Regions from separate parts of the Pseudomonas sp. SMV7 genome, predicted to be linked through region 2. Evidence: predicted binding sites of a transcription regulator. Region 2 holds the regulator's gene; the other holds the start of a gene.

Region 1 (6,895 bases), on a different contig from region 2:
TGCCTGATCCACATTGCTCAAGACCTGATCAGGATTGCTTTCTCCATCAGCGGGGCGCTGGTGGATGGCTTCAACCAGTGCTGCCGCTCGCTGCGGAGCAGCGGCCCGCCAGTCCGATGGCGTACAGCCAAACCTGAGCTTGAAGGCCCGTGCGAATGCCTCGGCCGAATTGAAGCCGGTCGCCAGGGCGGTCTCCAGCACTGTCGCGTGGCGGCTGACGGAAAGACGCAGTGCTGCTTTTTCCAGGCGTCGGCGCCGGATGTAGTTGCCCAGGGTCTCGCCCATCCAGGCAGCGAAGATCCGATGAAAATGAAAGCGCGAAAAATTGGCGATGTCGGCCAATGCTGCGCCATCCAGAGGTTGCTCCAGGTGAGCATCGATGTAGTTGAGTACGCGATTCATGCGCCGTGTGTATTCAGCGCGTGATGCCTGAGCGGTAGGTTCGGTGGTCATCAAGCTCTCGGATCAAGGCAGTGGCTCGTCGGGGAGCGCTGAGTAAACCTCTTCCACCTGCGGGAACGCTAGTGCTCCAGCCGTCATGAGTCGCAAATGTGCCCCAGCGTGGCGCCAGGATGCCCGCGTGTGCCATCGCATGGTGCGCTACCTGGGCCGGCTTGTTCGCGGTCGAGCCCGTGCGCGCAGTGCAGTGCCGCCTTCAGACCTTGTGAAATCGTTGTGGGAGCCGGCTTGCCCGCGCAGGGCCGGTACAGCTGGCCCACAAATTGCTCTCTTATCGCCATCGAGGGCTATCAACGTCGACAGCCCGCATCCTTTCACGACAAAGGCGCCGTGTTGCCCCGCTTGCCAAGCAAGCCGGGCAGCCGGCGCCTTTTTGCGTTCCCACAGGAGCCCGCCCCATGGCCAACAGCGAAGTGCGCAGCGTCTGCCCCTATTGCGGCGTCGGTTGCGGCATCGTCATGAGCGTCGTCGATGGCAAGGTCAGCAAGATCAGCGGCGACAAGCAGCATCCCAGCAACTTCGGCCGCCTGTGCACCAAAGGCCTCACCGCGCACCTGCCGCTGGGTGCCCCCGGACGCATGGCAGACGCCTACGTACGCCAGCAGCGCAGCCAGCAGCCGGCGCGCACCGGTATCGACCAGGCCATTGCCGATGCCGCCGCACGCCTGCGCTGCATCATCGACCAGCACGGCGCCGACGCCGTGGCGCTGTACGTGTCCGGGCAGATGTCGCTGGAAGCCCAGTACCTGGCCAACAAGCTGGCCAAGGGCTTCATTCGCACCCGTCACATCGAGTCCAACTCGCGCCTGTGCATGGCCAGCGCCAGCAGTGGCTACAAGCTCTCGCTCGGTGCCGATGGCCCGCCCGGCAGCTATCAGGACTTCGACCACGCTGATGTGTTCCTGCTGATCGGCGCCAACATGGCCGACTGCCACCCGATCCTGTTCCTGCGCCTGCTCGACCGGCTCAAGGCGGGGGCCAAGCTGATCGTCGTCGACCCGCGGCGCAGTGCCACCGCCGACAAGGCCGACCTGTTCCTGCAGGTGCGCCCTGGTACCGACATGGCCTTGCTCAACGGGCTGCTGCATTTGGTGCAACGTAACGGTCATACCAACGCCGGCTTCATCAACCGTCATACCGAGGGCTGGGACGAACTACCGGCTTTTCTTGACGATTACACGCCCGAATGTGTGGCCGCCATCACCGGCCTGGCCGAGGCCGACCTGATCAAGGCCGCCGAATGGATCGGCACCGCCAGCAACTGGATGAGTTGCTGGACCATGGGCCTGAACCAGAGTATCCACGGCACCTGGCACAGTAATGCGCTGTGCAACCTGCACCTGGCCACCGGTGCCATCTGCCGTCCCGGCAGCGGGCCGTTCTCGCTGACTGGCCAGCCCAATGCCATGGGTGGCCGCGAGATGGGCTACATGGGGGCCGGTCTGCCGGGCCAGCGCTCGGCGCTGGTGGCGGCGGACCGCGCCTTCGTCGAACGGCAGTGGGGCCTGCCGCCTGGCAGCCTGCGGGCAGAAGAAGGCGAGGGCACCATTGCCCTGTTCCAGCAGATGAAAGCGGGTCAAGTCAAAGCCTGCTGGATCATCTGCAGCAACCCGGTGGCCAGCGTCGCCAATCGCCAGCAAGTGCTGGATGGCCTGCGCCAGGCCGAGCTGGTGATCGCCCAGGATGCCTTTCTCGACACTGAAACCAATCGCTACGCCGACATTCTCCTGCCTGCCGCGCTGTGGGCCGAAGGCGAGGGCGTGATGGTCAACAGTGAACGCAACCTGACCCTGATGCCGCGCGCCGTCGCGCCGCCCGGGCAGAGCCTGGCGGATTGGCAGATCATTGCCCGGGTCGCCTGCGCCCTGGGCTACGCCGATGCCTTCGACTACCCCGATGCCGAAGCGGTGTACGAGGAGATTCGCCGCTTTCACAACCCCGCCACCGGCTACGACCTGCGTGGCATCGGTTATGCCGACCTGCGCCAGCAACCGCGCCAGTGGCCTTGCCCGCCAGGGCGCGACAACCCGCGCAGCCCGCTGCGTTACCACAACGATGGCAGCAGCCAGGCGCTGCTGCACGATGCCCGCGGCGAGCGCCCGGCATTGGCCTTCGCCACCAGTAGCGGCAAGGCGCGCTTCTTCGCCCGGCCCTGGCTGCCGGCGGCCGAGCTGCCGGATACTGATTACCCCATGCTGCTGAATACCGGCCGTGTGCAGCACCAGTGGCACACCCTGACCAAGACCGGCAAGGTGCCGGCACTGAACAAGCTGGCGCCAGGCCCCTTCGTCGAACTCCACCCCGAAGATGCCGCGCGGCTGGGTATCGCGGAAAAAGACCAGGTGGCCATCCGCTCGCGCCGGGGGCAGGCCGTGCTGCCCGCACGCATCAGCGACCGGGTGCTGCCGGGCAACTGCTTTGCGCCTTTCCACTGGAACGACCTGGCCGGCCCGCAACTGGCGCTCAATGCCGTCACCTGCGATGCGGTCGACCCGCTGTCGTTGCAACCGGCGTTCAAGCAGTGTGCCGTGGCCATCGAGCGGGTCGCCGGTGAACGCATTGAGGCCCTTGAACTGACCAGCGCCATTGCGCAACCAGCCCGCAGGGCGCTCGCCGCCCCACGGCACCAGGTGCTGTGGGCCTCGCAGACCGGTAACGGCGAGCGTCTGGCCGAGCGCTGTGCCGAGCGCCTGCGGGATGCTGGCCTCGCTGTGCAGCTCGATTGCATGGACGCGGTCAGCCCGCATCAACTGCAGGGCGCCGCCAGCGTGGTGCTGATTGCCAGTACCTTCGGCGATGGCGATGCGCCGGATGGTGCAGCGGCATTCTGGCGTGCCTTGCAAGGTGCGGAGGGCGCCCATTGTGCCGCACTGCCCTATGCCGTGCTGGCGCTGGGCGATTCCAGCTACGCCCAGTTCTGCGGTTTTGGCCGCAAGCTCGACCAGCGCCTGGCCGAGCTGGGTGGGCGACGCCTGCTGCAGCGGGTTGATTGCGAGCCCGATTTCGACGATGCCTTCACTGCCTGGCTCGATGCGCTGCTGCCAACCCTGGGCGGTGCCGCTGCGCCGCAGCCGCGTCGCGAGGCTGCTGTCTGCAGCAAGCATCAACCCTGGGCTGCCAGCCTGCTGGAGAACCGCCTGCTGAACGGGCCGGGTGCCGGCAAGGAAACCCGGCAGCTGGTCTTCGACCTGGGCGGTAGCAGTTTGACCTATGCCCCCGGTGATGCCCTTGGCGTGTGGCCGCGCAACTGCCCGGCGCTGGTCGATGAACTGCTGGTGCTGATGCAACTGGATGGCCAGACCAGGGTCGAGCTGAAAAACCAGCCGCCCATGCCGCTGGTTGAGGCCCTGCAAGCGCACCTGGAAATCGCCAGGGTCAACCCGCAGCAACTGCAGGCGTTTGCCGCCAATGCCCCGGACCTGCAGCGCCTGCTGCAGCCCGAATGCAAGGCCGAGTTGCAGCACTGGCTGTGGGGCCGGCAACTGGTCGATGTGCTGCACGCCTTCCCCCAGCAACTGTCGCTGGCCAGCTGGCTTGCGCTGCTCAAGCCGTTGCAGCCGCGGCTGTACTCGATCAGCTCCAGCCTGCTGGCACACCCGGGGCAAGTGCACCTGACCGTTTCCACGCTGCGCTATGGCGCGCGCAAAGGCGTGTGCTCAAGCTTCCTCGCCGATCGCGCGCAGTCCTTGAAGGTGGCGATTTTCCCGCAGGTATCGAAGCACTTCCGGCTGCCCGAGGACGACAACGTGCCACTGATCATGGTCGGCCCCGGTACCGGCATTGCACCCTTCCGCGCCTTTCTCGAGGAGCGTGAGGCACGCGGGGCCAAAGGCGCCAACTGGCTGTTCTTCGGCGAGCAGTACGCGGCCACCGATTTTTACTACCGGGAGCAGTTGCAGGCGTGGCAGGCCGCAGGCCACTTGCGTCTGGACACTGCCTTCTCGCGGGACCAGGCGCAGAAAATCTACGTGCAGCAGCGCATGCTGGAGCGCGGGGCGGAGCTGTGGCAGTGGTTACAGGCAGGGGCTTACTTCTATGTGTGCGGTGATGCGCAGCGCATGGCCAGGGATGTGGATGCGGCATTGCAGGTGATCGTGGCCGAGCATGGAGGCATGGAGGCGACGGCAGCTGCGGCGTATGTCGAGGCGCTGGGCAAGGCCAGGCGATATCGGCGGGATGTGTATTGAAGTGCACCGCGATGGGGTGGTGTGCACTGTGAGTGGGCATGGCCTGTTGCGGCCTCTTGGTGGGTAAACCCGCTCGCACAGGTGGGGCGCAGGCCTGAAAACGCCGGAAAGCCCTGAGCAGCGGGCTTACTCGGGACAAGGCCGGTACAGGGCCGCCCGGTTGGCACACTCTCTGCTTCACACCCATTACAACAATGCCCACTGATCAACGGCGATCAACCGGGCCCCCTACCGTGATGGATACAGGCAAAGGCGCCTGGAGCTTCGGCTCCAGGCGCCTTTTTTTTGATCGAGGATCGGCTTATGAAGGCAACAGCGAGCAGCGGGCAACGAGAGCGACTGATCATCGTCGGCAACGGCATGGTCGGCCATCACTGTGTCGAACAACTGGTCAGCCGCGGCGCCCTGCAGCGCTTCGAGCTGCATGTGTTCGGCGAAGAGCGGCAACGCGCCTACGACCGTGTGCACCTGTCCGAGTACTTCGGCGGCAGCTGCGCCGAAACCCTCGCCCTGTGCGGGCAGGACTTCTACAGCGCCAGCGGCGTGCACCTGCACCTCGGTGAAGCGGTGCTGGAAATCGACCGGGAGCGCAGCGAAGTGGTCACCGCCGAGGGCCGCTACGGCTATGACCAGCTGGTGCTGGCCACCGGCTCGTACCCCTTCGTGCCGCCGATCGAAGGCTCCAGCGGCGATGCTCGTCTGGTCTACCGCACCCTCGATGATCTCGACGCCATTCGCGCTGCCGCCGCCAGTGCCCGCCGTGGCGTGGTGGTGGGCGGTGGCCTGCTCGGCCTGGAAGCGGCCAACGCCCTCAAGTCGCTGGGCCTGGAAGCCCACGTGGTGGAATTTGCCCCACGGCTGATGCCGGTGCAACTGGACGGTGAGGGCGGTGCCGCGCTCAAGGCGCGGATCGAAGCCCTGGGGGTAGGCGTGCACCTGTCGCGCGCCACCCAGTCGATCAGTGCCGGCGAAGATTACCGCTACCGCATGAACTTCGCTGGCGGCGAGCACCTGGAAACCGACCTGATCGTGTTTTCTGCCGGTATCCGCCCGCAGGATGCCTTGGGCCGAGCCTGCGGCCTGGAGATCGCGGCGCGTGGCGGGGTGGTGATCGATAACCACTGCCGCAGCAGCGACCCACGCATCTTTGCCATCGGCGAATGCGCCTCGTGGAACGGCAGCGTATTCGGCCTGGTCGCCCCGGGCTACAGCATGGCACGCAACCTGGCCGCGTTGCTGGTGGGGGAAACTGCTGGCGAATTCACTGGTGCCGACATGTCGACCAAGCTCAAGCTGCTGGGTGTGGATGTCGGCTCGATCGGCGATGCCCACGGCGCCACCCCAGGCGCGCGCAGCTACCGCTTCATCGACGAAGCCAACAGCGCCTACCGCCGGCTGGTGGTGGACGCCAGCGGCAAGCGCGTGCTCGGCGCGGTGCTGGTTGGCGACAACCGTTACTACGATACCCTGCTGCAATACGCCCAGAACGGCATCGCCCTGCCGGCCGACCCGGCGATGCTGATCCTGCCGCAAGGGGGGGCAGCACCAGCCTTGGGCGCCGATGCGCTGCCCGACAGCGCCACCCTCTGCTCCTGCCACAACGTCAGCAAGGGCGCGGTCTGTGCCGCCATCGACAGCGGCTGTGGCGACCTGGCCGCGGTCAAGGGCTGCACCAAGGCCGCGACTGGCTGTGGTGGTTGCGCAGCGCTGCTCAAGCAGGTGGTCGAGCATGAGCTTGGCGCCCGCGGCGTGGCGGTGGACAAAAGCCTGTGCGAGCACTTTGCCTATACCCGCCAGGAGCTCTACGGGCTGGTGCGGGTGGAGGGGATCCGTACGTTCAGCGAACTGCTCCAGCGCCATGGCAAAGGGCAGCTTGGCTGCGACATCTGCAAGCCCGCAGTGGGCAACATCCTCGCCTCGTGCTGGAACCAGCCGATCATGGACCCGGCGCTGGTGCCGCTGCAGGACACCAACGACACTTTCATGGCCAACATGCAGAAGAACGGCACCTACTCGGTGGTGCCGCGCATTCCCGGTGGGGAAATCACCCCGGACAAGCTCATCGTGATCGGCCAGGTGGCGAAGAAGTACGACCTGTACACCAAGATCACCGGTGGCCAGCGTATCGACCTGTTTGGCGCCCAACTGCACGAGCTGCCGTTGATCTGGGGCGAGCTGATCGAGGCCGGCTTCGAGACCGGCCACGCCTATGGCAAGTCGACCCGCACGGTGAAGTCGTGCGTGGGCAG
Region 2 (6,895 bases):
TCGACCAGCGCTTGCATGGCTTCGTCGTCCTGTTCCCCTTCGGTATGCAGGTACACCTGGGTGCCTTTGCCTGCCGCCAGCATCATTACCGCCATGATGCTCTTGCCATCCACCAGCTTGTCCGGCGCGCGGCCGACCCTGACCTGGCAGGGGAAGCGGCCGGCCACGCCGACAAACTTGGCTGCCGCCCGGGCGTGCAGCCCCAGCTTGTTGATGATGGTGATTTCACGGGCGGGCATCGTGGGGCGGATCCTTGGGCTAGAGGTCGCGGTGGCGGACCTGGACGTTTTTCAGGGATTGCTGCAGCAACTGGCCAAGGCGTTCGGTGAGGTATACCGAACGGTGGTGGCCGCCAGTGCAGCCAATGGCAATGGTGACATAGGCGCGGTTGCTGGCAGCGAAGCGGGGCAGCCACTTGAGCAGGTAGCTGGAAATGTCGTTGAACATCTCTTCGACGTCCGGCTGGGCGGCCAGGTAGTCGATCACCGGTTGCTCGAGGCCGGAATGCTCACGCAACTCGGGCTTCCAGTAGGGGTTGGGCAGGCAGCGCACGTCGAACACCAGGTCGGCATCGACCGGCATGCCGCGCTTGAAACCGAACGACTCGACCAGGAATGCCGTGCCAGGCTCGGGCTGGTTGAGCAGGCGCAGCTTGATCGAATCCCGCAGCTGGTAGAGATTCAGGCTGGTGGTGTCGATTTTCAGGTCAGCCAGGTCGGAAATCGGCCCGAGCAGTTCGCTCTCCACGCGGATTGCCTCTGCCAGCGAACGGTCGGCATTGGTCAGTGGGTGGCGTCGGCGGGTTTCCGAAAAGCGCTTGAGCAGGGTGTCTTCGTCCGCATCCAGGAACAGTACGTCGCACTTGATATGCCGGGCGCGGGCTTCCTCGAGCAGCTCGGGGAAACGGGACAGGTGGCTGGGCAGGTTGCGTGCGTCGATCGACACGGCGACCTTGGGTTGCAGCAGCTCGGTATTGATCAGGGCATTTTCCGCCAGCTGCGGCAGCAGCCCGGCGGGCAGGTTGTCAATGCAGTAGAAACCATGGTCTTCCAGGACGTCGAGGGCGGTGCTCTTGCCGGAGCCGGAGCGGCCGCTGACGATGATCAGGCGCATGTTCAGTGCTCGTTCTGTACGTCCAGGACAACCTGGAACAGGGCCTCGCTGCTGGTGGCCGCACGCAGGCGATCACGCACCTCCTTGCGATCAAGCATGCTGGCAATCTGGCGCAGCAGTTCCAGATGAGCATCGGTGGCGGCTTCTGGCACCAGCAGGACGAACAGCAGGTCCACCGGAGCACCATCGATGGCGTCGTAGTCGATCGGGGATTCCAGGTGCAGCAGGGCGCTGACCGGAGCTGAGCACCCGTGAAGCCGGCAGTGGGGAATGGCAATGCCATTACCGAAACCGGTCGAGCCGAGTTTTTCCCGGGCAACCAGTTTTTCGAAGACGTCCTGCATCTCCAGTTCCGGCACTTCTGCGGAGATGATGGTGGCGACCTTTTCCAGGGCGCGCTTCTTGCTGCCTCCCGGCACGTTCACCAGGGAACGGCCGGGGGTCAGGATGGTTTCAAGTCGGATCATGGATGAGGGGGATCAGCGGGCAGCTGCACCTTGCAGCAGGCTCTGCTGTTTTTCCTTGTGTTTTTTCAGTTGGCGGTCGAGCTTGTCGGCCAAGGCATCGATCGCTGCATACATGTCTTCGTGTTCGGCGTTGGCAACCACTTCGCCGCCGGGAATCTGCAGGGTCGCCTCGACCTTCTGCTGCAGCTTCTCGACCTTCATGATGACCTGCACGTTGGTGATCTTGTCGAAGTGACTTTCCACGCGAGCGAGCTTTTCAAGCACGTAATCGCGCAGTGGCTGGGTGACTTCTACATGCTGTCCACTGATATTGACTTGCATACAGCTTCTCCTTTGTTGCCCGTGCATAAAGAGGCAGGTCTTGCACCTGCCCCACAAACGCTGTGGCGCATCTCAGGGGCTACATCAGTCGCTTGCGTTCGCTCGACGGTGCGATGCCGAGAGACTCGCGGTACTTGGCGACGGTGCGACGGGCTACCTGGATGCCTTGTGCCTCCAGTAAACCAGCGATCTTGCTGTCACTCAATGGCTTTTTCTGATTTTCCGCCGCAACCAGTTTCTTGATGATCGCGCGGATCGCCGTGGACGAGCATTCGCCGCCTTCGGAGGTGCTGACGTGGCTGGAGAAAAAGTATTTCAGTTCGTAGATGCCACGCGGAGTGTGCATGTATTTCTGCGTGGTAACCCGCGAAATGGTCGACTCGTGCATGCCCACGGCCTCGGCGATGTCATGCAGCACCAGGGGTTTCATCGCTTCGTCGCCGTGGTCGAGGAAGCCGCGCTGGTGCTCGACGATCTGCGTGGCCACCTTCATCAGGGTCTCGTTGCGGCTTTGCAGGCTCTTGATGAACCAGCGCGCTTCCTGCAGCTGGTTGCGCATGAAGGTGTTGTCGGCACTGGTATCGGCCCGGCGCACGAACCCGGCGTACTGCGGGTTGACGCGCAGGCGCGGGATGGCTTCCTGGTTCAGCTCCACCAGCCAGCGGTCATTGTCCTTGCGCACGATGACGTCGGGCACCACGTATTCAGGTTCGCTGGACTCGATCTGCGACCCGGGGCGCGGGTTGAGGCTCTGCACCAGCTCGATGACCTGGCGCAGCTCGTCTTCCTTGATTTTCATGCGCCGCATCAGCTGGCTGTAATCGCGGCTGCCGAGCAGGTCGATGAAATCGGTGACCAGGCGCTTGGCTTCGTTCATCCACGGCGTGTTGGCTGGCAGCTGGCGCAGTTGCAGCAGCAGGCATTCGCCGAGGTTGCGAGCGCCGACGCCCGCCGGCTCGAACTGCTGGATGCGGTGCAGTACCGCTTCGACTTCGTCCAGCTCGATATCCAGCTCAGGGTCGAAACCGGCGCAGATTTCCTCAAGGGTGTCTTCCAGGTAGCCCTGGCCATTGATGCTGTCGATCAGGGTGACGGCGATCAGGCGGTCGGTATCCGACATCGGTGCCAGGTTCAGCTGCCATAGCAGGTGGCTTTGCAGGCTTTCGCCGGCCGATGTTCGCGTGGTGAAGTCCCATTCGTCATCGTCGCTGCTCGGCAGGCTGCTGGCGCTGGTCTGGTAGATGTCTTCCCAGGCGGTGTCGACCGGCAGCTCGTTGGGAATGCGCTCGCTCCACTCACCGTCTTCAAGGTTGTCGGCACTGCTGGTGCTTTCCTGGAAGCTGTTGTCCTGGACTTCGGCGACCGGTTTGTTCTCGGCGTTGTCCGCCATCGGGTCGCTGTTGTCGAAGTCGTCGCCGTCTTCCTGACGTTCGAGCATCGGGTTCGACTCCAGCGCTTCCTGGATTTCCTGTTGGAGGTCCAGGGTGGAGAGCTGGAGCAGGCGGATGGCCTGTTGCAACTGCGGCGTCATCGTCAGTTGCTGGCCCATTTTTAGGACGAGCGATGGTTTCATGGCTGGGGCTTAATACCTTGTTCGCCGGCGCGCATGCGCCATCCACTACACGGGGGCGCCGGAGCGCCAGATCAAGCAAGTTTTATGCCTTAAATTGTAGCGTTTGCCTAGAGCGCCGTAACAACTTTACCCCCCATTCCAGGGCGAATTGCCAGTGCTCCAGGCGCGTGCCAGGGTCAGAGCCGGAACTCGTGGCCCAGGTAAACCTCTTTGACCAAGTCGTTGGCCAGGATGGTCTCGGCATCGCCTTCGGCGATGAGGCGGCCATCATTGACGATATAGGCGGTTTCGCAGATATCCAGGGTTTCGCGGACGTTGTGGTCGGTGATCAGCACACCGATGCCCTTGGCCTTGAGGTGGTGGATGATCTGCTTGATGTCGCCGACGGAGATCGGGTCGACACCGGCAAACGGTTCGTCCAGCAGGATGAACTTGGGCGCGGTCGCCAGTGCACGGGCAATCTCGACGCGGCGGCGTTCGCCACCGGACAGGCTCATGCCGAGGTTGTCGCGAATGTGGCTGATGTGGAACTCCTGCAGCAGGCTTTCCAGTTCCTTGCGCCGGCCTTCGCGGTCGAGGTCCTTGCGGGTCTCGAGGATCGCCATGATGTTGTCGGCCACCGACAGTTTACGGAAGATCGAGGCTTCCTGCGGCAGGTAGCCGATACCGGCGCGGGCGCGACCGTGCATGGGCTGGTGGCTGACATCGAGGTTGTCGATCAGCACGCGGCCCTGCTCGGCCTGGACCAGGCCGACGATCATGTAGAAGCAGGTGGTCTTGCCGGCGCCATTGGGGCCGAGCAGGCCGACGATCTGGCCGCTGTCGATCGACAGGCTGACGTCACGCACGACTTGCCGCCCCTTGTAGCTCTTGGCCAGGTGCTGGGCTTTGAGGGTTGCCATTTACTCGGCCTTCTTCTTGGGCTGGATCACCATGTCGATACGCTGACGCGGCGAAGTCACGTTGCCACCACGACCGGCGGTCGCCACCTGGGTCTTGGTGTTGTAGACGATCTTCTCGCCTTCGGTGGTGTTGCCTTCGTTCTCGACCTTGGCGCGATCGGTGAGGACCACCATGTCCTTTTGCGCCTGGTACTGGATGGTGACCGCCCAGCCCTTCATCTTGTCCGGCTTGGCTGCGCTCTGCTGCTGCTCGAAGTAGGCCAGGTTGCCCACCGAGGTCACCACGTCGATGTCGCCGGAGGCGGAGCGGGTGATGGTCACGGTGTTGCCTTTGATCATCATCGAACCCTGGGTGATGATCACGTCGCCGGTGTAGGTGGCCACGCCCTGCTTGTCGTCCAGGTGGGCATTGTCGGCCTGGATGCGGATAGGCTGGTCACGATCATTCGGCAGGGCGAGGGCGCTCGCGCTTCCCAGTGCTGCGCTCAGGCTGAGCAAAAGGGGGAGGGTTTTAACGAGCCTCATACTGTCCTCTTACGTTAGAGAGCAAGTCCATCTTGCCTTCTTTCAAATACGCTTTCATTCCTTTACCCGTAGTCGTGCCACCGGCGCCGTCGATTCTAACGGCTTGCTCGGTCTGCGCATATTGCTTCTGCGGGAACACGGTCATGCGTGAGCTGGTAATGATGGTTTCACGCTGCTTTTCGTCGGTACGGGCCACCCGCACGTTGTCGATCAGTTCGACTTCGCTGCCGTCCGGGTTGACCTCGGCGCGGGTGCTCTGCACGTGCCACGGGAACGCGGTGCCGCGGTACAGGTGCAGGTCCGGCGTGGTCAGCAAGGTGATTTCGCTGGCCTTGAGGTGTTCGACCTTGTCGGCGGTCATTTCGTACTGCAGCTTGCCGTCGGGCAGGAACTGCACGCTGTGGGCGTTCACCGCATAGTAGTCGATGGCGCTTTCGTCGGTCTGCGCCACCGGCTTGTCGAGGAAGCTTTCCGGGCTGACATTCCAGTAGCCGATCGCCACCAGCAGGGCGGCGATCACCGCGAGCAGCGCAATGTTGCGGGCTTTCTTGCTGAACATGGGCAGCCTTACAGGTAATTGGCGTTGGCAGCGTCCAGGGTGCCCTGGGCCTGCATGATCAGTTCGCAGAATTCACGGGCTGCGCCTTCGCCGCCACGTGCCTGGGTCACGCCGTGGGCGTGCTGGCGAACGAATGGAGCGGCGTTGGCCACCGCCATGCCCAGGGCGACCCGGCGAATCACCGGCAGGTCGGGCAGGTCGTCGCCGAGGTAGGCCACTTGAGCATAGCTCAGGCCCAGCTCGGCGAGCAGGCCGTCAAGCACCACCAGTTTGTCCTCGCGGCCCTGATAAAGGTGCGGGATACCGAGGTTCTTCGCCCGGCGCTCGACCACCGGGGTCTTGCGCCCGCTGATGATCGCGGTGGTCACGCCCGAGGCCATGAGCATCTTGATGCCCTGGCCGTCGAGGGTGTTGAAGGTCTTGAATTCGCTGCCGTCCTCGAGGAAGTACAGGCGCCCGTCGGTGAGCACGCCGTCCACGTCGAACACTGCCAGCTTGATGTGCTTGCCGCGTTGCATGAGGTCCTGGTTCATTCCATCGCTCCTTTACATTACGCCGGCGCGCAGCAGGTCGTGCATGTTCAGGGCGCCGGTCGGGCGGTCCTCGCGGTCTACCACAACCAAGGCGCCGATCTTGTGGTCTTCCATGATCTTCAGGGCCTCGGCCGCGAGCATTTCGGCGCGGGCCGTCTTGCCGTGCACGGTCATGACCTGGTCGATCAGGGTGGTGTGGACGTCGATGTTGCGGTCCAGGCTGCGGCGCAGGTCGCCGTCGGTAAAGATCCCGGCGAGCTTGCCGTCGGCTTCGACGATCACCGTCATGCCCAGGCCTTTGCGGGACATTTCCACGAGGGCGTCCTTGAGCAGGGTGCCGCGCGGGACCTGAGGCAGTTCGTCGCCGGCGTGCATCACGTTCTCGACCTTCAGCAGCAGGCGGCGGCCCAGCGCACCACCCGGGTGCGAGAAGGCAAAGTCCTCGGCGGTGAAGCCGCGGGCCTCGAGCAGGGCGATGGCCAGGGCGTCACCGAGCACCAGCGATGCGGTGGTGGAAGAGGTGGGGGCCAGATTCAGCGGGCAGGCCTCTTGCTCGACGCGCGCGTCGAGGTTGACCTCGGCAGCCTGGGCCAGGGGCGAGTCCGGGTTGCCGGTCAGGCTGATCAGCTTGATGCCCAGGCGCTTGATCAGCGGCAGCAGGGTAACGATTTCGGCGGTGCTGCCAGAGTTCGACAGGGCGAGGATCACGTCATCGCGGGTAATCATGCCCATGTCGCCATGGCTGGCTTCGGCCGGGTGCACGAAAAACGCCGGCGTACCGGTGCTGGCCAGGGTGGCGGCGATCTTGTTGCCGATGTGCCCGGACTTGCCCATGCCGACCACGACGACCCGGCCCTTGCTGGCCAGGATCAGTTCGCAGGCCTTGACGAAGTTGTCGTCGA

The links. Region 2 encodes sigma-54, which starts transcription at its own class of promoters, with help from an activator protein. Its sites were predicted from a motif close to ANTGGCATNNANNTTGCTNT; they were not measured.
Region 1: a site for sigma-54 is predicted at 4,806-4,825, ahead of nirB (nitrite reductase large subunit NirB). Genes of this name have one in related genera too.

Annotation. Positions count from the first base shown of each region.
Region 1 is NZ_JBKGGT010000005.1:160,942-167,836, forward strand. Features, by position in the region: gene ACLEJP_RS08595 (AraC family transcriptional regulator) at 1-453, opposite strand, end outside; gene ACLEJP_RS08600 (molybdopterin-dependent oxidoreductase) at 858-4,646, shown strand; gene nirB (nitrite reductase large subunit NirB) at 4,950-6,895, shown strand, end outside.
Region 2 is NZ_JBKGGT010000009.1:186,590-193,484, forward strand. Features, by position in the region: gene ACLEJP_RS13680 (HPr family phosphocarrier protein) at 1-239, opposite strand, end outside; gene rapZ (RNase adapter RapZ) at 259-1,113, opposite strand; gene ptsN (PTS IIA-like nitrogen regulatory protein PtsN) at 1,116-1,580, opposite strand; gene hpf (ribosome hibernation-promoting factor, HPF/YfiA family) at 1,593-1,901, opposite strand; gene ACLEJP_RS13700 (RNA polymerase factor sigma-54) at 1,981-3,474, opposite strand; gene lptB (LPS export ABC transporter ATP-binding protein) at 3,651-4,376, opposite strand; gene lptA (lipopolysaccharide transport periplasmic protein LptA) at 4,377-4,901, opposite strand; gene lptC (LPS export ABC transporter periplasmic protein LptC) at 4,888-5,460, opposite strand; gene ACLEJP_RS13720 (KdsC family phosphatase) at 5,469-5,993, opposite strand; gene ACLEJP_RS13725 (KpsF/GutQ family sugar-phosphate isomerase) at 6,006-6,895, opposite strand, start outside.